DNA from 2 places in the Methylobacterium sp. NMS14P genome. Region 2 is predicted to be linked to the other one. Evidence: predicted binding sites of a transcription regulator. Region 2 holds the regulator's gene; the other holds the start of a gene.
The links. Region 2 encodes LexA, which represses DNA repair genes until DNA is damaged. Its sites were predicted from a motif close to TGTTCNNNNTGTGTTCNG; they were not measured.
Positions count from the first base shown of each region.

Region 1: the regulator LexA is predicted to act here: its motif matches at 4,150-4,167, upstream of LOK46_RS19975 (DUF3072 domain-containing protein).

Region 1 covers NZ_CP087106.1:4,206,864-4,220,966, reverse strand. Annotated here, with positions in the region: gene cysE (serine O-acetyltransferase) at 1-40, opposite strand, end outside; gene LOK46_RS19995 (helix-turn-helix transcriptional regulator) at 246-1,130, opposite strand; gene LOK46_RS19990 (lytic transglycosylase domain-containing protein) at 1,468-2,454, opposite strand; gene LOK46_RS19985 (Cof-type HAD-IIB family hydrolase) at 2,609-3,430, opposite strand; gene LOK46_RS19980 (gluconokinase) at 3,435-4,001, opposite strand; gene LOK46_RS19975 (DUF3072 domain-containing protein) at 4,176-4,460, shown strand; gene LOK46_RS19970 (Flp family type IVb pilin) at 4,646-4,894, shown strand; gene LOK46_RS19965 (polysaccharide biosynthesis/export family protein) at 5,167-6,336, shown strand; gene LOK46_RS19960 (branched-chain amino acid ABC transporter substrate-binding protein) at 6,487-7,623, shown strand; gene LOK46_RS19955 (tyrosine phosphatase family protein) at 7,648-8,217, opposite strand; gene LOK46_RS19950 (TRAP transporter substrate-binding protein) at 8,365-9,498, shown strand; gene LOK46_RS19945 (phosphatase PAP2 family protein) at 9,608-11,020, shown strand; gene LOK46_RS19940 (deoxyribodipyrimidine photo-lyase) at 11,614-13,002, shown strand; gene LOK46_RS19935 (GCG_CRPN prefix-to-repeats domain-containing protein) at 13,274-13,579, shown strand; gene LOK46_RS19930 (chloride channel protein) at 13,699-14,103, shown strand, end outside.
Region 2 covers NZ_CP087106.1:2,306,005-2,320,107, reverse strand. Annotated here, with positions in the region: gene parC (DNA topoisomerase IV subunit A) at 1-1,439, shown strand, start outside; gene LOK46_RS10995 (DNA-3-methyladenine glycosylase family protein) at 1,794-2,660, opposite strand; gene gltA (citrate synthase) at 2,741-4,030, opposite strand; gene gltX (glutamate--tRNA ligase) at 4,261-5,688, opposite strand; gene LOK46_RS10980 (ComEC/Rec2 family competence protein) at 5,882-8,173, shown strand; gene lexA (transcriptional repressor LexA) at 8,167-8,886, opposite strand; gene LOK46_RS10970 (hypothetical protein) at 9,136-9,591, shown strand; gene LOK46_RS10965 (hypothetical protein) at 9,607-9,822, opposite strand; gene fae (formaldehyde-activating enzyme) at 10,126-10,665, shown strand; gene LOK46_RS10955 (hypothetical protein) at 10,705-11,169, opposite strand; gene LOK46_RS10950 (error-prone DNA polymerase) at 11,226-14,103, opposite strand, start outside.

The sequences.
Region 1 (14,103 bases), 1.9 Mb from region 2:
GATCGTGGGCTTTGTGATTGAAGGCTGGACTGGCGCTCATAGGCGGATGCTCATGTCCGGGACTTCGCAGGGTTGGCCGGTCGCGCGTGCGGCGGGGCCGGTCCAGCGCCCGCCCGGGACGGGAGCGGGCCGCGACGACGCCGGACCGCGGGTTCGGCCCTAGCGTGGTGCGCTGCACCGCGGCGATCAAGGGCCGGGGCGGCCCGGAGGTCGCATCGGCCGCGTGGCTGTCAGCGAACGGCGGGTCAGTCCGCCAGCGGCACCGCCTGCCCGAACCGCGCCTCGATCGCCGCCGTCAGGCGGTCCAGCATCGCCTGGACCGGGATGTTGGAGGTGTCCACCGTGGCCGGGGCCCGGGCGTAGAGCGGCTCGCGGCTCGCCAGCACGGCGCGCAGCTCCTGCATCGCGGAGGCGTGGTCGCCGGTCGTGGCGAGGTGCCCCTGCTCGCGGACGCGGCTCATGTGCTCCTCCGGCCGGGCGCGCAGCCAGACCGTGTAGAACGCCTGCAGGAGCAGATCGTAGGTGAGCGGTTCCGCGACGATGCCGCCGCTCGTCGCGAGGATCAGCGGCCCGGGATGCTCGGTGAGGCGCCGCAGGGCCGCCTGCTCCAGGCGGCGATAGCCCTCCTGGCCGTAGATCGCGAAGATCTCCTGGACCGAGAGGGCGTTCTCCCGCTCGATCTCGGCGTTGAGCTCCACGAAGGTCCAGCCGAGGCGCTCGGCCGCGAGCTTGCCCAGGGTCGACTTGCCGGCGCCGCGCAGGCCGATCAGCGCCACGCGCGGCCGGTTGCTCGATTCGGGCCGGCTGCCGCCCGACAGGGCTTCCTTGGCGGCCACGATCTGGGCCGGGCTCGCCTGGGCGAGGAGGTCGCGCACCACCGGCCAGTCGGGCAGGGCGTCGTTGCCGGTGATCAGGTCGTCCAGCCGCACGCCCATGGCGTTGGCCACCCGCCGCAGCAGGATGATCGAGACGTTGCCCTGGCCACCTTCCAGCTGCGCGATGTAGCGCTCGGACAGGCCCGAGGTCTGCGACAGGACCTTGCGCGACAGCCCGCGCACGGTGCGCGCGTGTCTAACGCGCCGCCCGAGGTCCGTGAGGAAGAGAGATTCCTGTTCTACCACGCCGGTCATGGCGCCGTCCGCTTTCCTGCCAGCTCGAAAGCAGAGTCCGTGCCCTGCATGCCTGCCGCTTCGAGATCCATCGCGCTTTGGCGTTCCGCCGGGCAGGAAGCTGCCCGAACGTGCGCGCGTAGACCGGCGTTTCCTGCCCTGAGATCTGTCGTGCGCCACCCGCGTACGGCCGCTGTCTTGCGGCGCCGGTCCGTACCGTACCGGTCTGACGACGTTGCTGGCGTGGCGCCTATGTGTTGCGGATCGACCCGATGGTCAAGCCTTGGGCATGATCCTTGTGTGGGCAGGGAGCCTATCCGGGCGGCCGCGGCGGGTGCGCCGCCGGTCGGAAGGCGCGCTACTCGACCGGGAGGGCGGTGGCTTCCTGCACCGGCGCGGCGGCCGGCGCGCGCCGCGGCGTGGCGGCGGCGAGCATCTGGAGCGACGGCCGGCGCGGCGGCAGCGGCACCTCGACGGCCTCGACCGCGGCCTCGGTGGCCGGCGCCGAAGCGGCCGCGGGGGTCATCGGGGCGGGGGTGGCCTCGGGCTGCGGCGAGAGCCGGAGCTCCGCGATCTGCGCCGGCGCGGCCGCCGCGACGGCGCTGCCCAGGGCGGAGGGCCGGCGCGGCGGCAGCGGCACCTCCACGGAGGGGGCCGCGGCGGCCTGCGCGGCGGCCGGGGCCGGGCCCGCTGCCGGAGCCGCGGCGGCCGGGTCGATGGACAGGCTGGCGAGCGCGATCGTCGCGCCGGCCAGGGCGGCGGGCCGGCGCGGCGGCAGCGGCACCTCGACGGTCTCGGTCGGAACCTCCGCCACCGCGGCGGCGGTGGGCGCGTAGGCCAGGGCGGCGGCCGCGGGGTTGTTCCGGGTGTCGGCGACGCCGCCGCCGAACAGGCTCGCCAGGGCGCTGGCCGACGCCGCCACCGGTGCCACCACCGAGGCGACCTCGCTGGAGATGCCCTGGCGCTTGGCGGCGTAGTAGTAGCCGCGGTTGTAGTACTGGTAGGCTTGGCTGACGTTGCCCTTCGCCGTGCGGTAGGCGCCTGCCAGGTAGGCCACGCCGTAGCGCAGGTTGGTCTCCGGGTCGTACAGGCCGGCGGCGTCGCCGGTGTAGCCCAGGCTGCGCGCCGTCGCGTGCTTGATCTGCATGAGGCCCAGCGCGCTGCCGCCCTTGGCCCGCGGATTGTAGTTGCTCTCGCGCTTGACCACGGCGTGCACGAAGCTCGCCGGAACGCCGTTCGCCTTCGCCTGCTGCTCGATCAACGCGTCGATATTGTCGCGCGCGCCCTGCCCGAAGGCGGCGGCGGGCGCGACCGCGAGGACGGCGGCCAGGATGAGGCGATGCATTCCGAGACCCGGTGCTGCTTGTTCTGTGGTCAAGCTAGGTCACGGGGAAATGAGGCCGGAAAGCGGCCCCGGTTCGGCAGCCTGTGGGCGGCCGGGGCGACGGGCCCGCTTGTGATCCGCGCGCCACAGGGCGGTGCGCGCCGGCCGTCGATGCTCAGGGGAGGATGAAGCGCTCGACCGCGTGGGCGAACCCGTCGGCGTCGTTGCTGTCCGTCACCGCGCTCGCGGACGCCTGCACGCTCGCCTCGGCATTGCCCATCGCGACCGCGTAGCCGCTCTGCGCGAACATCGGGCGATCGTTGCCGGCGTCGCCGAAGGTGGCGATCCGCTCACGCGGGATGGCGAGGTGCGCGCTCATCCAGGCGACGAAGCGACCCTTGTCGAGGTCGGGCGGGGTCACGTCGAGGTAGTATTTCTGCGAGCGGTGGACGGTGGCCCGGCCGGCCAGCGCCGCCGCGATTCGCGTCTCGCAGGCCGCGAGATGGGCGTGATCGCGGCTGACGCCGACGATCTTGGCGGCCGATCCCGTGAGCGTTCCGAGATCGGCCACGACCCGGGGCTCCGCGCCGATCGTACGGCGCTCCAGGTCGGTGTAGGGACCGTCCGGGTCGCGCAGGCACCACGCGCCGTCGGCGAAGACCCAGACATCCAGCCCCTCCGCCAGGAGCCGGTCGAGGGCCGACCGGGCGGCCGCCTCCGGGATGGTCCGCTCCTCGATGATCGACAGGTCCGGCCGGACGACGCTCGCGCCGTTGAAGGCCCCCATCGGCAGGTCGAGGCCGAGGTCCGCCACGAGGCTCCGCAGCCCGATCGGCGGCCGCGCCGAGGCGATGCTGAAGCCGATCCCGGCCGCGCGCAGGCGGCGCACGGCCGCCACCGTCGCCGCGGTCAGGCGCTTGTCGCCGGTCACCAGGGTGCCGTCGACGTCCGAGATCACCAGGGCGATCCCCGCGGCCTTGCCGGTCTCTGCTGTCATCACGTCATTCCCCGCCCGGATCCCGGCGCGCCGCGGCGGCGAGTTCCGCCACGACCCGGTCGGCAATCGCCTCGGGTGGCTCGAGGATCCCGACGGTGATCGGGTACTCGTCGGGGCCCGGGACCTCGAGGATCGCGAACTGGCTGTCGAGGAGGTACGGCGACATGAAGTGGCCCTGGCGCTCCGCGAGGCGCCGCGCGATCAGGGCCTTGTCGCCGTCGAGGTAGACGAGGCGGACCCGCCGGCTGCCCCGGGTGAGGACGTCCCGGTACGCGCGCCGGAGCGCCGAGCAGACGACCACGCCGGACTCGCCGGCGTCGAGGCGCTGCTGGATCCAGGTCGCGATCCGGGCGAGCCAGGGCGCGCGGTCCGCGTCGTCGAGGGCGTGGCCCGCGTGCATCTTCGCCACGTGCTCCGGCGTGTGAAAGCTGTCGCCGTCCACGAAGATCCAGCCGAGCTTCTCGGCGATCAGCGCCGCCACGGTGCTCTTCCCGGAGCCCGAGACGCCCATGACCACGAGCACCTGCGCGGCCGTCCCGACCTCGGGTGTCGGCTCTGATTGGGACGTCATCCGGATCACCGTGCCTCCGAGGCGCGCCGGGGCGCCGCGCGTCGCGATCATGAGCAGCGGGCGCGCGGAAGGGAAGATCGCCGCGCCCGACGGCGCCGCCGCCTCGGCAGGAACCGCGGCGCGGCCGGGTGCGTTGATGCCTCAGGACGTGAACATTCAGGGAACATCAGTCGCATGGCTACCACCACCGCGAAGGCGACGTCGAAGGCGGATCGGGATACCGGAGCGCGCCAGGACGCCCCGGAGAACCCCAAGACCGACCCGAAGGACGTGTCGAACCAGATCAAGGATCCGGATCAGTGGACGACCGGCGGCGAGCCGATGACCGGCGCGCAGGCCTCCTATCTGAAGACGCTGTCGGAGGAGGCGAAGGAGCCGAAGGCGTTCGATCCCGACCTCGACAAGGCCGAGGCCTCGAAGCGGATCGACGACCTGCGCCACAAGGCCGGCCACGCCTGAGCCGTCGCGGGCGCGCCCGCGACGGGCGTGCTTAACGACCGCGCCGGGCGGTGCGTATCCCGCCCGGAATCGATCCGCTCCCGTGTTTCGAACACTTCGTTAAGCCGGCGGCAATCGCGGGCGGGTACCAGCTTCCGGAGCGCGTGAGGTCACGCGGGCTGCGGGACTGGAAGGCGCGTTCGACCATGGCTGAGCCGGGCGGCGACGGAGCGGGGCGGCGCGCTGGGCGATCCCGGGCGGCGTTCGCCCTGACGGATCGGATCCGTGCCGCGGCCGCACGGTTCGCCCGCGACTCCGGCGGATCCACCGCGACCGAGTACGCCCTGCTCGGCGGCCTGATCTTCCTCGCCGCCGTCGGCAGCATCCGCTACTACGTATCCCGCGTCAGCGCCGTCTACGGCGACATCACCGCGGCGGTGACCCAGGGGCAGTGAGGGACAGGGAGCGCATCGCGCCCGGTCCGGCCGGCCCTGGGAGTCGATGGGCCGATCCGTTACCGCCGATAGCGTCCTGATTTGTGTCCCGATATTTCGGCTGCGCGCGATGCGCCCGGCATTTGTCGTTCCAGTGCCCCGAAAAAGCTGTGCTTAACGAGGATGACTTAGCAGTCTCGGCCGTGGCGGGCGGAGTGTGGCTCACCCGCTACGGACACCTGGACCGCTATGGGCTAGGCACGGGCTCGGCAATACCGATGGGCAACATCTGGATGCGCAAACTTCCCCTCGTCCTGCTCGCCGTCACGGCGATGTCGGGCTGCACGTACCTGCCCGCGGCGGGTCCGACGGCGAGCGCGATCCAGGCCGGGGCTGAGGTCGCCACGGCCGACGGCGGGATCCTTGCCCGCTACGAGATCATCGACGTCACCCCCTCGGTGGTCGAGGCCCTGCGCGGCCGCCCCCTGGACAGCCTGCTCGCCTCCTTCGGCGATCACCGCCCCTCTTCCGAGCCGGTCATCGGCATCGGCGACATGGTCTCGGTCTCCGTCTGGGAAGCCGGGTCCGGCGGCCTGTTCTCCGGGCCGCTCGTCGCCGACCGCTTCTCCGCAGGCTCCAAGTCCGCCCTCATCCCCGAGCAGCCCGTCGGGCGCGACGGCGCCATCTCGGTGCCCTACGCCGGCCGCATCAAGGTCGCCGGCCGCCGCACCCAGGACGTCCAGTCGCTCATCGAGAACGAGCTCGCCGGCAAGGCCATCCAGCCCCAGGTGCTGGTCTCGGTCACCCGCCCGATCTCCCAGGCCGTGACCGTCACCGGCGAGGGCGCCGCCGGCGCCCGCCTGCCGCTCTCGGGCCACGGCGATCGCATCCTCGACGTCATCGCCGCCGCCGGCGGCAACCGCGCGCCGGTCAACGAGACCTTCGTGCGGCTCTCGCGCGGTCCGGTGACCGCGACCGTGCCGCTGACCACGGTGGTGTCGAACCCCAGGGAGAACATCTACCTGCGGCCCAACGACGTGCTCACCCTGGTGCGCGACCCGCAGACCTTCATCGCGGTGGGCGCGCTGGGCAACAGCACCGAGCTGCCGTTCCAGGCCGACGGCATCACGCTGGCGCAGGCGCTGGCCAAGGCGCGCGGCCTGTCGGACTTCGCCGCCGACCCGGCCGGGACGTTCATCTTCCGGTTCGAGCCGGCCAGCGTCGTGCGCCGGCTCAGCCCCAGCTCGAGGCTGCTCGGCACGCCGCTGGTGCCGGTGGTCTACCGGATCGACATGCGCGACCCCAACAGCCTGTTCGTCTCCCAGGCGTTCCGCATGCGCAACCGCGACCTGATCTACGTGTCGAACGCGCCCTTCACCGAGGTGTCGAAGGTCCTCACCGCCTTCAACGGCGTCACCGGGCCCCTGGCCTCCGCCGCGACGGCCTACGCCTACGCCAAGTAGGCGTCGGCGTACCGACCGGGCCGCTGCGGAAAAAAATCGCGTTTCGCCGCGTCCTCGCGTATGGGCACTGGGTGCGGGGCGGGATCGAGGCTACGGAGCCGCATCCGCCGTCGCGCCGACGTGTCGCGCAAGGATGCCCAGAAGAGCCCGATGAAGATCGGACGTTTCGTCCCCGCCCGCGGGCCGCTCCGGCCCGCGCTGATCGCCCTGAGCCTGTGTCTCGCGCTCCTGCCGGCCACCCACGCGGCGGCCGACGTCGTGGTCGGCGTGGCGGTTCCGCGGTCTGGCCCCTACGTGGCGGTCGGCGAGCAGGTCCTGCGCGGCGTCGAGGCCGCGGCCCGGGACGCCAACGCCATGGGTGGCCTCGACGGCCAGCCCGTGACCCTCGACGTGCAGGACGATGCCTGCGACTCGAACACCGCGATGGCGGTGGCCAACCACTTCGTCCGGTCGAACGTCCGGCTCGTCGTCGGCCATGTCTGCTCCAACGCCTCCATCGCGGCCTCCGACATCTACGCCCAGAACGGGGTGGTGATGATCACCGCGGCCTCGGTGGCGGCCCGGCTCACCGACCGGGGGCTGCCGAACATCTTCCGGGTCTGCGGCCGCGACGACGATCAGGCGCGCCTGTCCGCAGCCGTGCTGGCCGAGCGGTTCCGCGACCGGAAGATCGCGCTGATCCAGGACCAGACGCCGGCGGCCCGCAGCCTCGCCGCCGCCACCAAGGACAACCTCAACCGCATCGGGGTGAACGAGGCGCTGTTCCTGTCGTTCTCGCCGAGCGACGCCGACGACACCGCCCTGGCCGACCGCCTCAAGGGCGCGGGGATCGAGGTCGTCTACTACGGCGGCGACGCCGCCGAGATGGGCCGCCTCGTGAAGATCGCGGCGGACCGGGGCTTCCGGCCGCAATGGTTCGGCACCTCGGCCATCGCCACGCCGGATTTCGCCAAGATCGCCGGATCGGCCAGCAACGGCGTGCTGATGACCTTCTATCTCGACCCCAGTCGCCAGCCCGCCGCCGCGGCCGTCGTGAAGGCCTTCAAGGCCGAGGGCGTCGATCCCACCGGCTCGACGATCTACGGGTACGCCGCCATGCAGGCGCTGGTGGCGGCCGGCAATTTCGCCCACTCCACCGAGCCGAAGCCCATCGCGCAGGCGCTGCACACAGAGCGCTTCGATCTCGTGCTCGGCACCGTCGGGTTCGACGCCAAGGGCGACGTCACCGCGCAGGGCTACGTGCTCTACGTGTGGAAGGACGGGAGCTTCACGCCGGCCGGGAAGTGACGGGCCGGCCCCTCACAGGGCCCCTCACAGGGCTTCTGCGGCCTCGACCTCCGCGCCGCGACCGAGCCCGCGCAGCAGCTCGGCGAGATGCGGGCGGACCCGCAATTGCAGGGCGTGCAGCCGCCGGACCGCCGCGCTGAGTTCCCCGTCCCGCTCCAGCATCGTGTCGGCGAAGCCGATCATGCGCGCGTTCGGCCAGGCCGGCTCGCGCAGGGCGTGGAGGCGCTCCACCAGGGCGGCGGCGGGCGCGTCCGGCTCGGCCTGCGCGAACAGGGTCAGCAGCGCCGCCGTGGAGCGCGACAGGCCGTAATGGCAGTGGACCAGGAGATGGCCGGCGCCGTCGAGCGCCCGCCCGAAATCGAGGATCGCCGCGACGTGCTCCGGCTCGGGCGGGACGAGGCCCTCGCCCGGGCCGAGGCAGTCGTGGAACCGGAGGGTCGTGCGGGCGTGGGCGCCGTAGGCGGTGAAGGCCCCGGGCTCCGGCGTGCCGGGATCGAGCAGCGACAGGACGTGGCTCACGCCGCGCGTGCCGTGGCCGGCCAGCTCCTCCAGGCCGCAGACGGTGTGCAGGGTGACGGCGGGCTCGGTGCGCATCCCGGGCGCCTAGCACGGGCGCGGGCCGGTTTCGAGGCGCGACGGAACTGCCCCGCCCGCCCGCGGCTTTCGAGAACCGGCACGGACGTGCTACCTGCGACCCCCGATCCGGCCCGGCCGGGCCGGACCTGCTCGGACGAGATGCCGTTGGACGAACCTCACCTCGCGCGATCCCCCTCGGCCGGGACGCGGCGCCGCAGCGTGCTGACCGCCGGCCTCGGCGCGGCCGCGGCGCTCACCGGGCCCCTCACCGCGCCGGCCCGGGCCGAGTCCGCCCCGGAGCTGCGCTGGCGCCTGTCCTCCGCCTACGCCAAGACTCTCGATATCCTCTACGGCGCGCCCGAGGCGCTCAGCCGGATCGTCGCGGAGGCCACCGACGGGCGCTTCCAGATCCAGGTCCAGGGGCCCGGCGAGCCTGTCCCGGCCGAGGGCCTGCTCGACGCCGTGGCCGCCGGCACCGTCGAGATGGGCCACGGGCCGGCGACCCTCGGCATGGCCAAGGATCCGACCTTCGCGCTGGCGACCGCGGTGCCCTTCGGCCTCAACGCCCGGGGCGCCGCCGCGTGGTGGCAGGCGGGCGGCGCCGCCGAACTGTTCGCCGAGGTCTTCGCCAAGGCCGGGCTGGTCTGCCTGCCGGGCGGCAACACCGGCGCCCAGATGGGCGGCTGGTTCCGCCGCGAGATCAAGAGCCTCGCCGACCTGCAGGGGCTGAAGTTCCGGATCGGCGGCATGGGCGGCCAGGTGCTCGCCAAGTTCGGCGTCCAGCCGCAGGCGGTGCCGGGCCCCGAGATCTACGCGGCCCTGGAGAGCAAGAAGCTCGACGCCGCCGAGTGGATCGGGCCCTACGACGACGAGCGGCTCGGACTGCAGAAGGTCGCGCCGATCTATCACTATCCCGGCTTCTGGGAGGGCGGCGCCATGCTGCACTTCTGGTTCAATGCCGAGAAGTGGAAGGCGCTGCCGAAATCCTACCAAGGGATCCTCCGGGCAGCGGCCGCCGAGGTCGGCGCCGATGTCCAGGCCAAGTACGACGCCCGCAACCCGCAGGCCCTGCGCCGGCTGGTGGCCGGGGGGGCGCAGCTGCGGCCGTTCCCCCAGGACGTCATGGAGGCCGCCCTCAAGAACGCCAACGACGTCTACGCCGAGATGGCCGCCAAGAACCCCGACTTCCGCCGCGTCTACGAGGCGATGCGGACCTTCCGCAACGAGGAGTACCTCTGGTTCCAGGTGGCGGAATACACCTACGACAACTTCATGATCCGCGCCCGGGCGCGGGGCTGAGGCGCGCCCCGCGGGCGCGTCAAAAATGGGGACGTCGGGGCCGCGCCCGATTGCAACGCGATCGGGAACGGCTCTAGCGTCCGGTACGGCATCGGCGAGGGAGGGCTGCATGTTCGGGACGCTGCGGGTCGGATTGGCGCTGCTCGGGGCGGTGCTGCCCCTCCAGGCCTTCGCACAGTCGGCCGCCAACCTGTCGGCCCTGCGCGGGCTCGTCCCCGTGGCCCGGCTGCAGACCACGCCCGACGGCAAGGCGGCGCTGGACGCGAACCTGCGGGTCACCGGCGACATCCAGACCGGCGCGCTGAAGCAGCCGACGCTCCTGCCGTTCCCCGAGCAGCAGCAGCTCGCCCTGCGGGACTGCTTCATCACCGACGGCAACGCCGCCAACCTCGCCGACGGCCTGGGCACCGCGCTCGCCCAGGCCTACCACGCCAAGGCGACCTACAGCGACTACAAGACCTTCACCAGCATCGCGCCGGCGGTCGCCAACCTGATCGGCTACACCAACAACGTGACCAAGTCGGATTCGAATTCCGGCAAGTACTTCTTCGCCAACGCCACCACGAACGGCAAGCATCCGGTCTCGGAGGAGGCCGCCGCGATCCTGTCGAACGGCGCCGTCACCGACGTGTTCGGCAAGGCCTATGACCGGCCGGCCGGGAGCCCCGGCGCCGACCGCTACGGCAATTCGCGGCCGTTCCAGACCCTGCCGCGCCTCCTCACCTATCGCGGCAAGGACTATTTCGGCGACGCGTCCGACAGCCTCGACTGGCTGCGCGGCCCCTCGCAGGACCTCGTGAACAGCCCGTCCTACCCGAGCGGTCACACCACCTACGGCTTCACTGAGTCCATGGTGCTCGCGCTCCTCGTGCCCGAGCGCTACCAGCAGATGGTCGCCCGCGCCGCCGAGTACGGCAACGACCGGATCATCGTCGGGGCGCACTACGCCATGGACGTGCTGGGCGGTCGGGCGACCTCGCTGCACGCTCTCGCGCACCTGCTCGCCAACGATCCGGCCTATGTCGGCCAGATCCGGAAGAACCCGGCCGTCCTCGACAAGGCGGCCGCCGAGGCCGACAGGGCGGTCGGCGTGACGGATTACCGGGCGCTCCTGACGGAGGCGCGCGCGGCGATGACCGAGGCGCTGAAGGCCGGCTGCGGCGACACGGTGGCGGCCTGCGCGGCGAAGGACACGGGCCGGTTCAAGGACGCGGCCGCCAACGCGGCCTTCTACGCGGCGACCCAGACCTACGGCCTGCCGGCGGTGCATGCGGACACCGCCGGCCGGCGGGAGGATGTGGGCAAGGTCGCGCCGGAGGCCGGCCACCTTCTGACCGCGGCCTTCCCGGCTCTGACGCTGGACGAGGCCAACGCGATCCTCACCGAGACGCAGGGCCCGGGCGGCGGCTTCCTCGACGACGGCTCGGAATTCGGCGTCTACGCGCGCCTCGACCTCTACACGGCGGCCGGCAAGGCCGCCGCGCGGGTGGCCGGCCGGGCGGGGGCCAGCGCGACGCGCTGACCGCCCTCACGCCGCGGCCGACGGCCCCGGCGGATCGCAGGCGGAACGGGTCCCCGCGGAGGCGGGGCCGCCCGACGCGGCGCTCGTCGCGCCTCGCTCGGTAGAAGACCGCGCCGCCGCTCACCGCGCTCGTGGACGAGTCGGCTCGGGCTCGCGCGCGCTCCGGACAGAAAAAAGGCCACTCCCGAAGGAGCGGCCCGAAGTCTAGGGAGGAAACGCCCAAGAAGGGCTGCGAGAGGGCGACGCCATCGCCTTCCCGCGCTGCACAATCTGCGCGCCCGGCGGGAAAATTCAAGGGCATCAGGACAGCAGGGCTGTCCTTTCGTGCGCCCGCGCACCCATCGCCGCGGGCCTGTGTTGAAAATGTCGCAGACTGCCGGGCGCCATCGAAACCTGCATTGCCCGTGCAGGCGGTGATCCATCCTCCCGCAAGTCCCTGATGAGGCGGGGTTCTGGCGGATCGAGCCGCGGTTCGGCCCGCACTCTCGACTGCGGCTTTTCATCCGCCTCGCCGGGACGGACGAAATTCCCGCCCGCTCTACCTTCTCCAGCCAAGGTTCCGGCGCGGCGCGCCAAGCAAGAGGCAGGTGAGCATGGCGATCCAGGGCGAGCGGATCCGGATCCTCAACGATGTCGAGCCGCGCGGAGACGGCGCCTACGTCCTGTACCTCCTGCAGCAGGCCAACCGGGCGACGTTCAACCCCGCCCTTGAGCTCGCCATCGAGGAGGCGAACCGCCTTGACCTGCCGGTCGTCGCCTGCTTCGGCCTGCTCGACGGCGCCAGCGGCTTCCCCGAGGCCAATGCCCGGCACTACGCCTTCCTGCTCCAGGGTCTCGCGGACGCGAAGGCGGGCCTGGAGAAGCGCGGGATCGGCTTCGTCATGCGCAAGTGCTCGCCCGCCGAGATCGCCATCGCCCTGGCCGAGGACGCCGCGCTCCTCGTGCTCGACCGCGGCTACCTCGCGATCCAGAAGGGCTGGTACCGGGAGATCGCCGCGGCGGTGAGGACGCGGATCGTCCAGGTCGAGGGCGACGTCGTCGTGCCGGTCGAGACGGCCTCGCCGAAGCACGAGTACGCCGCCCGGACGCTGCGGCCGAAGCTGAACCGGCTGTGGGACCCGTTCCTGGCGGCGCTGAAGCCCCGCAGGGTGAAGCGCGCGGCCGATCGCCTGACGCTGAAGAGCGCGATCGACGTCTCCGATCCGGAGGCGGTGCTCGCCGGGATGACCCTCGACCGGGAGGTCGGCCCGGTGAGGCGCTTCACCGGCGGCGAGACGCAGGCCCGCAAGCGCCTGAAGGCGTTCCTGAAGGACGGGTTCGCGGGCTACGGCGCGGGACGCAACATGCCGGAGGCGGCCGCCGCCTCGCACATGAGCCCGTACCTGCATTTCGGGCAGATCTCGCCGGTGGAGATCGCCCTGGCGGTGCGGGAGGCCGGGGTCGGCGATGCCGATGACCGCGGCGCCTACCTGGAGGAGCTGATCGTCAGGCGCGAGCTCGCCATGAACCACGTCTTCTACACGGAGGGCTACGACGATTACGACAGGGCCGTGCCGGACTGGGCGCGCAAGACCCTGGCCGAGCACGCCGGGGACGAGCGCCCGCACGCCTACTCGGAGACTCAGCTCGCCGCCGGCGAGACCCACGACCGGTACTGGAACGCCGCCATGCGCGAGATGCGCGAGACCGGCTACATGCACAATCAGCTGCGGATGTACTGGGGGAAGAAGATCCTCGAATGGTCCCCGTCGCCCCGGGAGGGCTTCGCCCGGACGCTCCGCCTGAACAACCGCTACTTCCTCGACGGCCGAGACCCCAATTCCTTCACCAACGTCGCCTGGGTGTACGGCCTGCACGACCGGCCCTGGCAGAAGCGCGGGATCTTCGGCACCGTTCGCTATCAGAGCGAGAACTCGCTCAAGAAGTTCGACGCCAAGGCCTACGTGCGGGCGGTGGAGAGGCTCTGCGCCGCCGAGGGCTGAGGCGACGCCGCCAATGCGCGATCGCACGGGCGCGGCGACGTCCTCACAGTCGCCGCGCGATGGCCGGCCCGGCGGGAAGGGTATTGAGGCGCTCTCTGGCTGCCGGAGCGCAGTCGTCTCACGCACACAGGTTTGTGAAGAAACGTCCGCCGGCGCTCGGATGTTTCGAGCGCACTTCCGGCGCATCGCGAGCGGCCGGACATCATCCGGTGGCAACTCGGTCGGACCGGGACCGGATCATCACTGTGCTCGCGACGAAAGGAGGACGACGATGCGGATGAAGCTGGCAGGCGCAGCACTTCTCGCGCTCGGAGCCTTGACCGCCACGGCCGGTACGGCGGAGGCCGCCCAGGGCTGCGGCCCGGGCTTCCATCGGGGCTGGTCGGGCTGGTGCAAGCCGAACTGGCGCCCCTACGCGTACCGCCCGGTCTACTACGCGCGGCCGGTGGTCTACGGCTGGCACCGGCCCTGGGGCTGGCACCATCGGTGGGGCTGGCGTCACGCGGGCTGGCACCGCCCCTGGGGATGGCATCATCACGGCGGCTGGCGCCGGGCCGCTTGGCACCACAGGTGGTGATCGGGTGAGCGGCGGGGCCGGCAGGCGGGTGCCGGCCCTCGGCCGTCCCGCGCAGGAGGCCTTTCCTTGACCGTTGCGCTATAGCGTCCGCTCCGGCTGCGCGGACGAGGTGCACTTTCATGGTCGAGAAGCGGGACGACGTGCGGGAAACGACGGATGCCCCGCCCCCGCAGCGGTCGCGCTACCGCCGCTCGATCATGCGCCTGCGGTCGGCCTCGATGGAGGCCTACCCGCTGTGGCGCGGGCGCCTGCTGTTCCTCGTGGGCGGCATCGGCGTGGGCCTCGCCGCCGTGCTGATGGCCAAGGGTGCCGACCTGGCGCAGGACGGGTTCCGCCGGCTCACGGCGCCGTCGCCGCTGATCGCCCTGGTGCTGACCCCCGCGGGCTTCGCCCTCGCCGCGCTTCTCGCCCTCACGGTCTTCCCGAACTCGCAGGGCTCGGGCATCCCGCAGGTGATCGCGGCCCGCCACGCGCGGGATACCGGCTTCCGCTACTCCCTGATCTCGCCGCGCGTGGCCTTCGGC
Region 2 (14,103 bases):
CGTACGGCATCCCGAAGGGCCGGCTGATCGAGAAGATGGCCGAGCTCCTCCAGGAGAAGAAGCTGCCGCTGCTCGCCGACGTGCGCGACGAGTCGGCCGAGGACGTGCGCGTGGTGCTGGAGCCGCGCTCGCGCACGGTCGATCCGGTGATCCTGATGGAATCGCTGTTCCGGCTCACGGAGCTCGAGACCCGCATCCCGCTCAACCTCAACGTCCTGGTCGGCGGCCTCGTGCCGAAGGTGATCGGGCTCGCCGAGTGCCTGCGCGAGTGGGTCGACCACCGCCGCGTGGTGCTGCAGCGCCGCTCGCGCTACCGCCTCGGCCAGATCGATCGCCGCCTGGAGATCCTCGGCGGCCTGCTCATCGTCTATCTCGACCTCGACGAGGTCATCCGCATCATCCGCGAGGAGGACGAGCCGAAGGCCGCCCTCATGGCCCGGTTCGAGCTGACCGAACTCCAGGCCAACGCCATCCTCGACACCCGCCTGCGGTCCCTGCGCAAGCTGGAGGAGATGGAACTGAAGCGCGAGTTCGAGGCGCTCACCGCCGAGAAGGCCGAGATCGACGCGCTGCTCGCCTCCGAGCCGGCGCAGTGGAAGGCGATCCAGGCGCAGATCCGCGCGGTGAAGAAGACCTTCGGGCCCGAGACCAAGCTGGGCCGGCGCCGCACGACGCTGGCGAGCCCGCCGGATGTCGGCGGCATCGACTTCACGGCGGCCCTGGTCGAGCGCGAGCCGATCACCGTGATCGTCTCCACCAAGGGCTGGATCCGGGCGCTCAAGGGCCACGTCGCCGATCTGTCGGGCGTGGCCTTCAAGGGCGACGACACCCTGAAGATCGCCTTCCCGACCGAGACGACCCAGAAGATCCTGCTGCTCGCCACCAACGGCAAGGTGTTCACGCTGGAGGCCTCGAAGCTGCCGGGCGGCCGCGGCTTCGGCGACCCGGTGCGGCTGATGGCCGACCTCGACGACGGCACCGAGATCGTGGCGGCGCTGCCCTACCGGCCGGAGACCAAGCTGCTGATCGCGGGCTCCGACGGGCGCGGCTTCGTGGCGCCCGCCGACGCGCTCGTGGCCAACACCCGCAAGGGCAAGAGCGTGCTCGGCCTCGACGGCGACGTGACCGCGGCCGTGCTGGTGCCGGCCGACGGCGACCACGTGGCGGTGGTGAACACCGAGAAGCTGCTGCTGATCTTCCCGGTCTCCGAGGTGGCCGAGCTCGCCCGCGGCAAGGGCGTCCGGCTCCAGCGCTGCCGCAGCGGGAAGCTGCTCGACGCGCACGTCTTCAAGCTGGCGGACGGCCTGCCCTGGCAGGACGGCTCGGCCGAGGGCCGGCTCGCCAACGCGTCGGTGCTGGAGAAGTGGCTGGGCCACCGCGCCGAGGTCGGGCTGATGATGGCGCGCAGCTTCCCGAAATTCGAGCGGTTCGGACGCTGAGGGAGACCAGCTGAGAGAGGACGGTGACGCGCACGTCCGTTCAGGCAGGCGCGACAGGCTCCCTCTCCCGCACGGGAGAGGGGGCCCGTGCCGCGTTCGGAGACGGTCTCGGGCGAACGCTGATCGAGCCCGAGCGCGCCGAGGGCCGGCACGCTGCCGCCACTCGGGACCCCTTCCGTCGGGCGCCATCCACGACCCGACGAACCACCCTCAGGGTACCGGGTCGACCTGCTCCTCCGTCATCACGAGCGCAGCGAAGTGACCCAGGGCAGCGCGCCATCAGGAGGCGTCGCGCCGACTGGATTGCTTCGCTCCGCTCGCAACGACGACGGCGCTGACGTCATGGGCGGGCGATCACCGCCCCCGCGCGGCCGCCTCATCCGCCGCCCAGAGGTGCTGCGCCGCGTAGGCGCGATACGGCCGCCACGCCTCGGCCCGGGCCAGGAGCGCCGCCGGGCTCGGACGGCCGGTGCCGCTCTCCAGCGCCCGCAGCAGCCCGACATCGCCCACCGGCAGGGCGTCCGGGAGCTTGAGGGCCCGCATGGCGATATACTGCGCCGTCCAGGGACCGATCCCGCGGATCGCCGTGAAGCGGAGCACCGCGGCCTCCAGCGACTCCGCCGGGGCGAACAGGTCCGGATCGGCCAGCGCCGCCGCGGCCAGCGCCCGGATCGCCGCGCCGCGGGCCCGCGGCATGTTGAGCGCCAGGGCGACGTCCGCCTCGACCAGATCCGCCGGCGCGGGGAAGACGTGGGTCAGACCGCCCATCGGCTCGGCCAGCGGCGTCCCGAACGCCGCCACCAACTTGCCGGCGAGCCCGATCGCGGCCGCCACCGAGACCTGCTGGCCGAGGATCGCCCGGCAGCCGGTCTCGAACGGGTCCCACGCCCCCGGCAGGCGCAATCCCGGCCGCGCGGCGACGAGCGGGGCCAGGACCGGATCCCCGGCGAGGCAGGTCGCGATGGCGCCGGGGTCGGCGTCGCAGTCGAACAGGCGGCGCAGGCGCCCGGTGACGGCCTCGGCGTGCCCGGCCTCGACGCCGCGGAGCGTGACGCGCAGGCAATCCGCGCCGGGCGCGACCGTCAGGAGCCCGTGCCGCCCCGCGACGCTGATCGTGCGCGCGTAGGCCGCCGCGGGATCCGTCGTCTCGACGCCCGGGATCGCCCGCTTGGCCAGGAAGGTGCGGATCGCCGCCCAGTCGTAGGGCGGCCGATAAGGCAAACGGAGCGCGTTCGCCTCCGCAAACGCGAAGGGCGGCCTCTCGGCCGCCCCGCTGGTCGCGTCCCGGGACAGGTCCCGCCTCAGCCGCGCTGGTCCACCGCCACGTAGTCGCGCTGGGCCGGGCCCACGTAGAGCTGGCGCGGACGGCCGATCTTCTGCGACGGGTCCTCGATCATCTCGGCCCACTGGGCGATCCAGCCGACCGTGCGGGCCACCGCGAACAGCACCGTGAACATGTCGGTCGGGAAGCCCATCGCCTTGAGGGTGATGCCCGAGTAGAAATCGATGTTCGGGTAGAGCTTCTTCTCGATGAAGTACTCGTCCTTGAGGGCGATCTGCTCCAGCTCCATGGCGACGTGGAGCAGCGGGTCGTCGGTCTTGCCGAGCTCCTTCAGCACCTGGTGGGTGGTGCTCTGCATGATCCGGGCGCGCGGGTCGTAGTTCTTGTAGACCCGGTGGCCGAAGCCCATCAGGCGGAACGGGTCGTTCTTGTCCTTGGCCTTGGCGACGTACTTGCCGACGTTCTCCGGGGTGCCGATCTCCATCAGCATCTTGAGCGCCGCCTCGTTGGCGCCGCCATGGGCCGGGCCCCACAGGCAGGCGATGCCGGCCGCGATGCAGGCGAAGGGGTTGGCGCCCGAGGAGCCGGCGAGCCGCACCGTCGAGGTCGACGCGTTCTGCTCGTGGTCGGCGTGCAGGATGAAGATCTTGTCGAGCGCCCGGGCGAAGACCGGGTTCACCTCGTACTCCTCGCACGGCACTGCGTAGCACATGCGCAGGAAGTTTGACGTGTAGTCGAGGTCGTTCTTCGGGTACACGAAGGGCTGGCCGATCGAGTACTTGTAGGCCATCGCGGCGAGCGTCGGCATCTTGGCGATCATGCGGATCGACGCGATCAGCCGCTGGCTCTCGTCCGTGATGTCGGTGGAATCGTGGTAGAAGGCCGAGAGGGCGCCCACCGAGGCGACCATGACGGCCATCGGGTGCGCGTCGCGGCGGAAGCCGGTGAAGAACCGGTTCATCTGGTCGTGCACCATGGTGTGGCGCGTGACCCGGTACTCGAAATCGGCCCGCTGGGCGGCGGTCGGCAGCGCGCCGAACAGCATCAGGTAGCAGGTCTCGAGGAAGTCGCCCTTCTCGGCGAGCTGCTCGATCGGGTAGCCGCGGTAGAGCAGCACGCCCTCGTCGCCGTCGATGTAGGTGATCTTCGACTCGCACGAAGCCGTCGAGGTGAAACCCGGGTCGAAGGTGAAGGCGCCGGTCTGGGCGTAGAGCTTGCCGATATCGATCACGTCCGGCCCGATCGTGCCGGATTTCACCGGCAGCTCGATCGACTTGCCGTCCACGGTGATGGTGCTGGGTGCGCTCATGGATCGTGGACCCTTCTCTGGCGACGTGGCGGATGCCGGCCTCGGGCTGCCCGAGTCGGTCCCGGGGGCCTGAGCACACGCATTATGCTGCGGGTGCTCACAGCCATGGGTTACCCAAACGGCAGTGCAGCAGCAACGGGGTCGGTGACAACCCGCCCCCGACGCCAAGCGAATTCCACCAAGCGCAATCCGGTCCGGAGCCGGCAGTTCCCGGTCCGCGCGCGGCAGTCTCAGCCCTGCGGCGCGTGGTCCCCGAGGCGCGCCAGGGTTTCCTCCCGGCCGAGCACCGCCATCACGTCGAACAGGGGCGGGGAGGTGGTGCGGCCGGTCAGCGCCGCGCGCAGGGGCTGGGCAACCTGTCCGAGCTTGCAGCCGGCCGATTCCGCGTACTGGCGCACCGCACCCTCGGTGGAGGCCGCGCTCCAGTCGGGCAGCGCCTCGAGCGTCGGCCGCACCCCGGCGAGGCGGCCGCGCCCCTCGTCGGAGAGGAGGGCGCGGGCCTTGTCGTCCAGCGCCAGGGGACGCTGGGCGTAGAGGTAGTAGGCGCTGTCGAGGAGCTCGATCAGCGTCTTGGCCCGCTCCTTCAGGCCCGGCATGGCCTGGACGAGCTTGTCCTTGAGATCGGGCTGCAGCGGCGCCGACAGGCCGCGCTCCGGCCCGACGCTGGGGAGAATGGTCTCGATCGCCGCGACGAGGTCGGAATCGGCGCTGGTGCGGATGTAGAGGCCGTTGAGGTTGGCGAGCTTGGCGAAGTCGAACCGCGCCGCGGAGCGACCGACCGCGCCGAGGTCGAAGGCCGCGACCATCTCGTCGGTGGAGAAGACCTCCTGGTCGCCGTGGCTCCAGCCGAGCCGCACGAGGTAGTTGCGCAGGGCCGCCGGCAGGTAGCCGAGATCGCGATAGGCCTCGACGCCGAGCGCCCCGTGGCGCTTCGAGAGCTTGGCCCCGTCGGCCCCGTGGATCAGCGGGATATGGGCCATCTTCGGGATCTCCCAGCCGAGGGCCGAGAAGATCTGGCTCTGCCGCGCCGCGTTGGTGAGGTGGTCGTCACCGCGGATGACCTGCGTGACGCCCATGTCGTGGTCGTCGACCACCACGGCGAGCATGTAGGTCGGCGTCCCGTCCGAGCGCAGCAGGACGAGGTCGTCGAGGTCCTTGTTGGCCCAGGTCACGCGGCCCTGGACGGCGTCCTCGACCACGGTCTCGCCCTCGGTCGGCGCGCGCAGGCGGATCACCGGCTTGACCCCGGCGGGGGCCTCGGACGGGTCACGGTCGCGCCAGCGGCCGTCGTAGCGCGGGGCGCGCCCCTCCGCGCGGGCGGACTCGCGCATCTGCGTGAGCTCCTCGGCGGTGGCGTAGCAGTGATAGGCGCGGCCCGCGGCGAGCAGCTCCTCGGCCACCGCGCGGTGGCGCTCGGCGCGGGCGAACTGGAAGATCACGTCGCCGTCCCAGTCGAGGCCGAGCCAGGAGAGGCCGTCGAGGATCGCGTCGATCGCCCCCTTGGTGGAGCGCTCGCGGTCGGTGTCCTCGATGCGCAGCAGCATCTTGCCGCCGGTGTGGCGGGCGTAGAGCCAGTTGAACAAAGCCGTGCGGGCCCCGCCGATATGCAGGTAGCCGGTGGGCGAGGGGGCGAAGCGCGTGACGACGGCTGAGGACATCGGTCCGGTATGTTCCGGGGCTGGTCGCGGACGGAGCGCGACGGACGGCGAAGGGGCGGCGGAGCGGCGAGGGGCTCGACAGGGCGCCCGTAGCACGAAGAACCCGCTGTAGCACGGGCCGGCGGATGCGTTAAGAATCGCCCGCAGAATCGCTCGGCCACGACGACAGGTCGCGCGGAGCGGGGCGGCGGCGATGCGGCGGATCGGCGCGAGGCGGGCGGACGGCGTGGTGGCGCTGGTCGGCCCGCGCGTCCCCGCCCTTCCGGCACTCCGTCACTGGGTTGCCGTCGGTCTCGCCCGCGAGGCCGAGCAGCGCCGGCTGTTCCCGTGGCTGGCGGTGGCCTTCGGCGTCGGGATCCTGGTCTATTTCGCGGCGGCCGACGGGGCGCCGAGCCCGGCCGCGCCCCTGATCGCGGCCGCCCTCGCGCTGGCGCCGGTCCCGGTCCTCGGCGCGCGGCCGGCAGCCCTGGCGACGGCGCTCGCGGTGGCGGCCGCGTTCCTCGGCTTCGCGGCGGCGACCTGGCGGGTCTCGCAGGTCGCCGCCCCGATCCTGACGCGTACCACGATCGGTCCGCTCGTCGGAATGGTCGAGGCCCTGGACGAGCGCGAGGTCGGCGCCCGGCTGGTGATCCGGGTGGAGAGCTTCGCCGGCCTCGCGCCGGAGGCGCGGCCCGCCCGGGTGCGGGTCTCGTTCCGGAAGGCGCCGATCCCGCGGCCCGGGGACGTCGTCGCCGCCACGGCCCGGCTGCTGCCGCCCCCGGAGGCGGCCCGGCCCGGCGGCTACGACTTCGCCCGGGACGCCTACTTCCAGGGGATCGGGGCGGTGGGCTCGCTGGTCGGCGCGGTCACCGTCCGGCCGCCGTCCGAGCCGCCGCCCCTCGGCCTGCGGCTCGCCGCGGCGCTGGACGCGGCCCGCAACGGGCTCACGCGCCGGATCGCGGAGGCCGCCGGCGGCCAGGCGGGCGCGGTGGCGGCGGCCCTGGTGACGGGCAAGCGCGGCCTCATCGGGCCGGCGACCAACGACGCGCTCCGCGCCGCCGGCATCTACCACGTTGTGTCGATCTCGGGCCTCCACATGGTGCTGGCCGCCGGCGTGGTGTTCTGGCTGGTGCGGGCGGTCCTCGCCGCGGTGCCGCTCTGCGCGCTCCTCTGGCCGATCAAGAAGATCGCGGCGGGCTTCGCCATGGTCGGCGTCACCGCCTACTGCGCCTTCTCGGGCTGGGACATCGCGGCCGAGCGCTCGCTGATCATGACCCTGATCATGCTGGGCGCGATCTTGGTCGACCGGCCGGCCCTGTCGATGCGCAACCTCGCCCTCGCGGCGCTGATCGCCCTGGCCCGGGAGCCGGAGGGCCTGCTCGGCCCGAGCTTCCAGATGTCCTTCGGCGCCGTGGCCGGGCTGATCGCCTGCGCCCGGCTGATCGACGGGCGGCTGTTCGTGCGCCCGGGTGCCGGGCGGATCGGCCGCCTCGTCGGGACCGGACTGTCGGCGATCACCGGGACCCTGGCCACGACCCTGGTGGCGCAGGTCGCGACCGCGCCCTTCGCCACCTACCACTTCCAGACGGTCCAGCCCTTCGGCCTCGTCGGCAACGCCCTGACCCTGCCGCGCGTCTCCCTGGTGGTGATGCCCTCCGCGGTGATCGGCTGCCTCGCCTATCCCTTCGCCCTCGACCGGCCGGTCTGGTGGCTGATGGGGCAGGCGGTGGCCGGCATGCTGGCGATCTCGGACTGGATCGCCGGGTTCGAGCGGGCGATCCTGGTGCTACCGGCCTTCGGCACCGCGGCGCTGGCCCTGCTGGCCGCCGGCCTGCTGCTGGCGACACTGCCGGCCTCGCGCCTGCGCTGGCTCGCCGTGCCGCCGGTCCTGCTCGGGCTCGCCCTCGCGGCCCGGCCCGACCGCTACGACCTCTACGTCGACCGGCAGGGCGCGGGAGCCGCGGTGCGGGGTCCGGACGGTCGGCTCGCGCCCCTCGGAAGCCCCTCCGGCTTCGTCCTCGAACAGTGGCTGAAGGCGGACGGCGACGGGCGGCGGCCCGCGGGGCTGATCGTCCGGTCGGGCAGCGGGCGCTGCGACAGGCTCGGCTGCACCGCCCGGCTGCCGGACGGGCGGGCGGTCGCCCTGGTCCGGGACCGGCGCGCCTTCCCGGAGGATTGCGCCCGCGCCGCGGTGCTGATCACCTTCCTGGCGGCGCCTCCGACCTGCACGGGCCCCCTGGTGATCGACCGGCGGGCCCTCGCCGCCCGCGGGGCCGTGGCCCTCCGGACCGACGGCGACGGCTTCGCCGCGCGCTACGCCCGCGACGACGGGCGCGCGGTGCCCTGGCGGTCGGTCCCAGGACGCGGACCGGGACCATCGCGGCCGGTCTCCGCCGAGCCGGGCGGCCGCGCCGCGGAGGACGGGGCAGCCGCGCCGTCGGAGGCCGACGCCGCGCCGGGCGGAGAGCTCGCCCCCGGCGACGCGCCGGCCGAGCCGCTTCAGTAGCGGCGGACGAGGCTGACGAGGCGACCCTGGATCCGGACCCGGTCGGGCCCGAGCACGCGGGTCTCGTAGGCCGGGTTGGCGGCCTCAAGGGCGATCGAGGAGCCGCGGCGGCGCAGGCGCTTGAGCGTCGCCTCCTCGTCGTCGATCAGCGCCACGATGATGTCGCCGGTATTGGCGGTGTCCTGCTTGCGGATGACCACGAGGTCGCCGTCCAGGATCCCGGCCTCGACCATCGAGTCGCCGCGCACCTCGAGGGCGTAGTGCTCGCCGCCGGCCACGAAGTCCGGCGACAGGGTGATGGCGTGGCTCTGGTTCTGGATCGCCGAGACGGGCGTGCCGGCCGCGATCCGGCCCATGACGGGGATCGAGATGGCGCGGCCGGACTCGTCGATCATCCGCGTGCTCGCCGGGGCCGGCGGCTGCTTGGACTTGCCGCCCTCGACCACGCTCGGCGTGAAGCGGCGCGGCTCGACGGGGGCCGGAGCCGCCTGCGTCAGGCTCTCGGGGATCCGGATCACCTCGATGGCGCGCGCCCGATTCGGGAGGCGCCTGAGGAAGCCGCGCTCCTCGAGCGCCGTGATCAGCCGGTGAATGCCGGATTTCGACTTGAGATCGAGGGCATCCTTCATCTCGTCGAACGACGGCGGGACACCGCATTCCTGCATCCGGCTCTGGATGAATCGCAGGAGGTCCAGCTGCTTGCGCGTGAGCATCGACGGGGGACTCGCGGCTTGGCGGACCGCCACGTGACGGTCTCCGAAACAAATCACGAACAGGTTAAACGTTCCGCAAGTGTTCTGCAAGAGCGGTACCGCCACGCTCGGCGCGCCGCGGCGCGCCCGCGGGAGAAGGTCGAGAAACGCATTGACGGCGCAAGCGGAGCCGTTTCAATGCAACGCGGTGCCCCGCCGGGAAGGCGGCGGATCCGGGGCGCGGGCTGGGACCCTCTTGGAATGACGCGGATGCGACGACCCGCTGCTCTGCTGCCCCTCGGCCTCGCCGCCCTCGGCCTCGGCCTCGCCGGCTGCACCACCGGGTTCTCCTACATCTCGCGGAACTACGTGGCGCTCACCCCTCAGGTCGTGACGATCGGCTGCAAGGAGCCCTACGAGGTCTACGACAACCGGCAGCTGCGCCGGATGCTGATCGTGTCCAACGCTCTGCGCGAGTATACCGGCTGCAATCTGAGCGAGGTCCGGATCGATCCGGAGCCGGACGCCACCCGGGTGAAGCGCTTCCGCACCGCCGCCCGGGCCTATCTCGACGAGACCGTGCGCGAGGATTGCCGGATCACCGGCGAGACCGTGTTCGATCCGCTGAAGACCGAGTTCGCCTACGCCTGCGACGCGCCGGTCGAGAAGCGCGGCACGGTGGTCCCCCGCCTGCCGGGCCGCAATCCAGGCCTCGGGGTGCGCTGACCGGCCGGCGGCGCGTCAGGCGCCGGGCTTCGGGAAGGTCCGTTCCGCCGCGTCGCCGGCGGCGGCCAGCAGGGCGCGGGCGAAGGCCCGGGCCTCCGCCCGGTCGAGCACGATCGCGGCGGTGACCGGCGCGCCGCCGAGGTCGGCGAGGGCGAGCTCCAGGCGCACCCCGTCGGGCACGGCGCTCGCCTGCAGGCTCCAGCCGGAGCCCCGATCCGTGCTCTCCGCCATCTCACACTCCTCCCCGCCTGCCCCGGGAAAACGCCTCAGGCGCCCGCCGAAACCGCCCGTGCTCGGGACTGTTCCCGAGCCGTGCCCAGCGCTTCCCTGCCTCGCCTGTCCGCTTACCTCAAGGCCGCGGACCTCGGGCTCGTGGTTCGTGCTGGCCGAGACGGGGGCCCTGCGCCCCCGTCGGGTGCCCCGATCGCCCCGCTCGATGATCGGCGTCCTGGACGGGGTCGGCCGGCGCGGAACCGATTGACGCAAGCCCGCCGATGATGTCTCCCCCGGGCTCCGATCAGGTGGAGTTCGAACATGCAAGAGATCTGGTTCCGCACGGGCGAGGCCACGGTGCTGGCGGCCGAGGGCCAGTACACCGACGCCATGCCGGAGGTGCTGATCGGCTCGGTGCGGGGTCCGGTCGGCCAGGCCTTCGCGTCGATGATGGGGCAGGTCCAGGGCCACACGCGGATGTTCGTGGTCCGCGACCTCAACCAGCTCGTGCGCCCCGCCACGATGATGACCACCAAGGTCACGATCCACACGGCCGAGTATGCCGAGCTCCTCGGCGGCGTGGTCCAGGCCGCCACCGGCGACGCGATCGTGGACTGCATCATCGAGGGCATCCTGCCGAAGGACGGGCTCGACGAGCTGTGCATGATCATCATGATCTGGCTCGATCAGCGCTGCGCCGAGGACGACAACCTCGACCAGAAGGACCTCTACCGGACCAACTACGAGGCCACGAAACTCGCCATCGCCCGCGCCCTCAAGGGCGAGCCGACAGTGGACGAGCTGATCGCCAACCGGAAGACCGTGAAGCACTACGCGCTCGACGGCGTGATCGAGTACTGATCAGGCCCGCGCCACGCATCCTGCCGGCTCAGGTCCGCCTCATCCCGGCGGGATGCGCCCCACCGAGCAGAGGGTCCGCATCGTGCTGCTGCCCGGGTCGGTGTAGCAGGAGGCCGACCAGCCGCTCTGCTGGATGAACGACTTGCGCCGCTCCGCCAGTGCGGTCCGGTAGGCGTTGGCGATGATCGGCTCGACGGTCGCGGCCGGCTCGCCGACGAGGATCTCGGAGGCCACCGACAGGTCGCGGAAGAAGGACGCCGACGGGGTCGGCTCGGCGGAGGTCGCCTGCACGATCGGCTCGGCCCGGCAGGTGACGTCGAACTTGATCGGGCCGGCCATGCGGATGTCGATGCTGGGGCCGGCGCGCTTGCCGACCTTGCCGCCGATGGCGCCGGCGATCTGGCGGGTGAGGTCGTCGCAGCTGTCGGCCCGGGCGGCCTCCGCCAGGAGGGGCAGGGCCGCGCAGGCGGCGAGGAGGAGGCGCGGAACGGCGAAGCTCGACATCGCCGCACTCTACGCGCGGCGCGGGGCCTGTCGAGAGGCCCGTCGAGGGGCGCGCCTCAGTGGAAATCCCGGCTGCGATACACGCGCCGGTCCGGGGGCACGCCGAAATCCGTGTTCTCGGGCGGCAGCTTCATGCCGGCCTCCCGCAGGTCGCGCAGGGCGGCGGTGAGGTCGCGAAACCCCTCCGCCACGAGGTGTACCACCCCGTCCGCCCGCTGGATCCGGCCGCGCACCGCGAGGAACCTTGCCTGCATGGCGGTCCGGCGGTTCGCTTCGAACACGGTCTTCCAGACGATCACGTTGGCGATACCGGTCTCGTCCTCCAGGGTCAGGAAGACCACGCCTTTGGCGGTGCCGGGCCGCTGGCGGATCAGCACGAGCCCCGCCACCGTGACCCGCGCCCCCTGGGGCAGGGCCGGGTCGAGATGGGCCCGGGCCGGGATCGCGCCGATCCGGGCGAGCCGCCCCCGGAAGAAGGCGACCGGGTGCCCCTGCAGCGACAGGCCGGTGGCGGCGTAATCCTCGGCCACCGCCTCGGACGGGGCCAGGGCCGGCAGGTCCACCGCCGGCTCGTGCCGGAACAGGCCGTCATCGGCGTGCCACGCGAAGAGCGGCAGGGGCGCTTCGAGGAGATGGGCGCGGCGCTCCGAGCCGTCGGCCCTGGCGGCCTTGCGCGCCGAGGTCCCCTCCAGGGTGCGGACCATCCACAGGGCGGCGCGCCGGTCGAGGCCGAGCGACCGGAACGCGTCCGCCTCGGCCAGGCGCTCCAGGGTGTTGCGGGGCAGGGCGAGGGACGCCTGCAGGCCCTCGATGCTGGCGTAGCCGTTGGCGCGCAGCCGCACGAGCCGGCGCATGGCGGCCTCGGGGAGGCCGCGGACCACCCGCAGGCCGATCCGCACGGCGTGCAGCGCGGGATCCCCGGCCGGCTCCAGGGTGCAGTCCCAGTCGCTGGCGTTGACGCAGACGCCCCGCACCTCGACCCCGTGGGCCCGGGCGTCGCGCACCAGCTGGGCCGGCTGGTAGAAGCCCATCGGCTGGGCGTTGAGGATCGCGGCCAGGAAGACGTCGGGGTGCCGGCACTTCATCCAGGCCGAGGCGTAGACGAGCAGCGCGAAGCTCGCCGCATGGCTCTCCGGGAAGCCGTAGGTCGAGAAACCGCGGATCTGCGCGAAGCAGCGCTCGGCGAAATCCGTCGGGTAGCCCCGGCGGGTCATGCCGCCCACGAACTTCTCCGCGAACCCGCCGATCGAGCCGACGTGGCGGAAGGTCGCCATCGCCCGGCGCAGGCCGTCGGCCTCGGCCGGGGTGAAGCCCGCCGCCGTGATGGCGATCTGCATGGCGTGCTCCTGGAATAGCGGCACCCCGTAGGTCTTCTGCAGGACCTCCTTCAACTCGTCCGCCGGGCCGTGATCCGGGTGCGGGGCCGGGTACTCCACCGGGTCGATCCCCGAGCGGCGGCGCAGGTAGGGATGGACCATGTCGCCCTGGATCGGGCCGGGGCGCACGATCGCGACCTGGACCACGAGGTCGTAGAACTCCTTGGGCTTGAGGCGCGGCAGCATCGACATCTGCGCCCGGCTCTCGACCTGGAACACGCCGACGGAATCGGCCTTCGCCAGCATCGCGTAGGTCTCGGGATCGTCCTGCGGCAGGTCGGCCAGCGTCTCGTAGAACGTGCCGTGGTCGCGCTCCAGGAAGTCGAGGCCGCGCTTGAGGCAGGTCAGCATCCCGAGCGCCAGCACGTCGACCTTCATCAGCTTGATCGCGTCGATGTCGTCCTTGTCCCACTCGATGAAGGTGCGGTCCGCCATGGCGCCGTTGCCCACCGGCACGGTCTCGTCGAGGCGGCCGCGGGTCAGCACGAAGCCGCCGACATGCTGCGACAGGTGGCGGGGGAAGCCGATCAGCTGGTGAGCGAGGTCGAGCGCCTGCCGGATCGCGGGGTTCTCCGGGTCGAGGCCGGCCTCGCGGACGTGCTGGTCCGGCATGCCGGTGCCCCAGGAACCCCAGACCGTGTCGGCGATCGCCGCGGTCACGTCCTCGGTCAGGCCTAAGACCTTGCCGACCTCGCGGATCGCCATGCGCGGGCGGTAGTGGATCACCGTGGCGCAGAGGGCGGCGCGCTCGCGGCCGTAGCGCGCGTAGAGGTGCTGGATCACCTCCTCGCGGCGCTCGTGCTCGAAATCGACGTCGATGTCGGGGGGCTCGCCGCGGTTCTCCGAGATGAAGCGGGCGAAGAGCAGGCGGTGCTTCGACGGGTCCACCGCGGTGATGCCGAGGCAGAAGCACACGGCGGAATTGGCCGCCGAGCCGCGGCCCTGGCAGAGGATGCCCTGGCCGCGGGCGAACTCGACCACGTCGAACAGGGTCAGGAAATAGCGGGCGTAGTCCATCTTGGCGATGAGCCGCAGCTCGTCGCGGAGCGTCGCCGCGACGGCGTCCGGGACGTCGCCGGCGTAGCGCCAGCGTGCCCGCTCCCAGGTCTTCTCCTCCAGGTATTCCTGCGGCGTGCGCCCGGGGGGCACGGGCTCGTCCGGGTACTCGTAATGCAGCTGCGACAGGTTGAAATCGCAGGCCTCGGCGATCTCGACGGTGCGGGCCAGCGCCTCCGGGTGGTCGGCGAACAGCCGCGCCATCTCGGCGGCGGGCTTCAGGTGGCGCTCGGCGTTGGCCTCCAGGCGGTAGCCGGCGTCCTCGATCCGGCAGCCTTCGCGGATGCAGGTGACCACGTCCTGGAGCGGGCGTCGGTCGGGATGGTGGTAGAGCGCGTCCGAGACCGCGACCATCGGGGCGCCGGAGGCCGCGCCCAGCTCGGCGAGCAGCCCGAGGCGCCGCCGCTCGTCGCCGCGGCGCGTGTGGCTCGCGCCGAGGAAGGTCCGGCCCGGGGCCGCGGCGGCGAGCGCCTCCAGCCGCGCCCGGAAGCCCTCCGGCAGG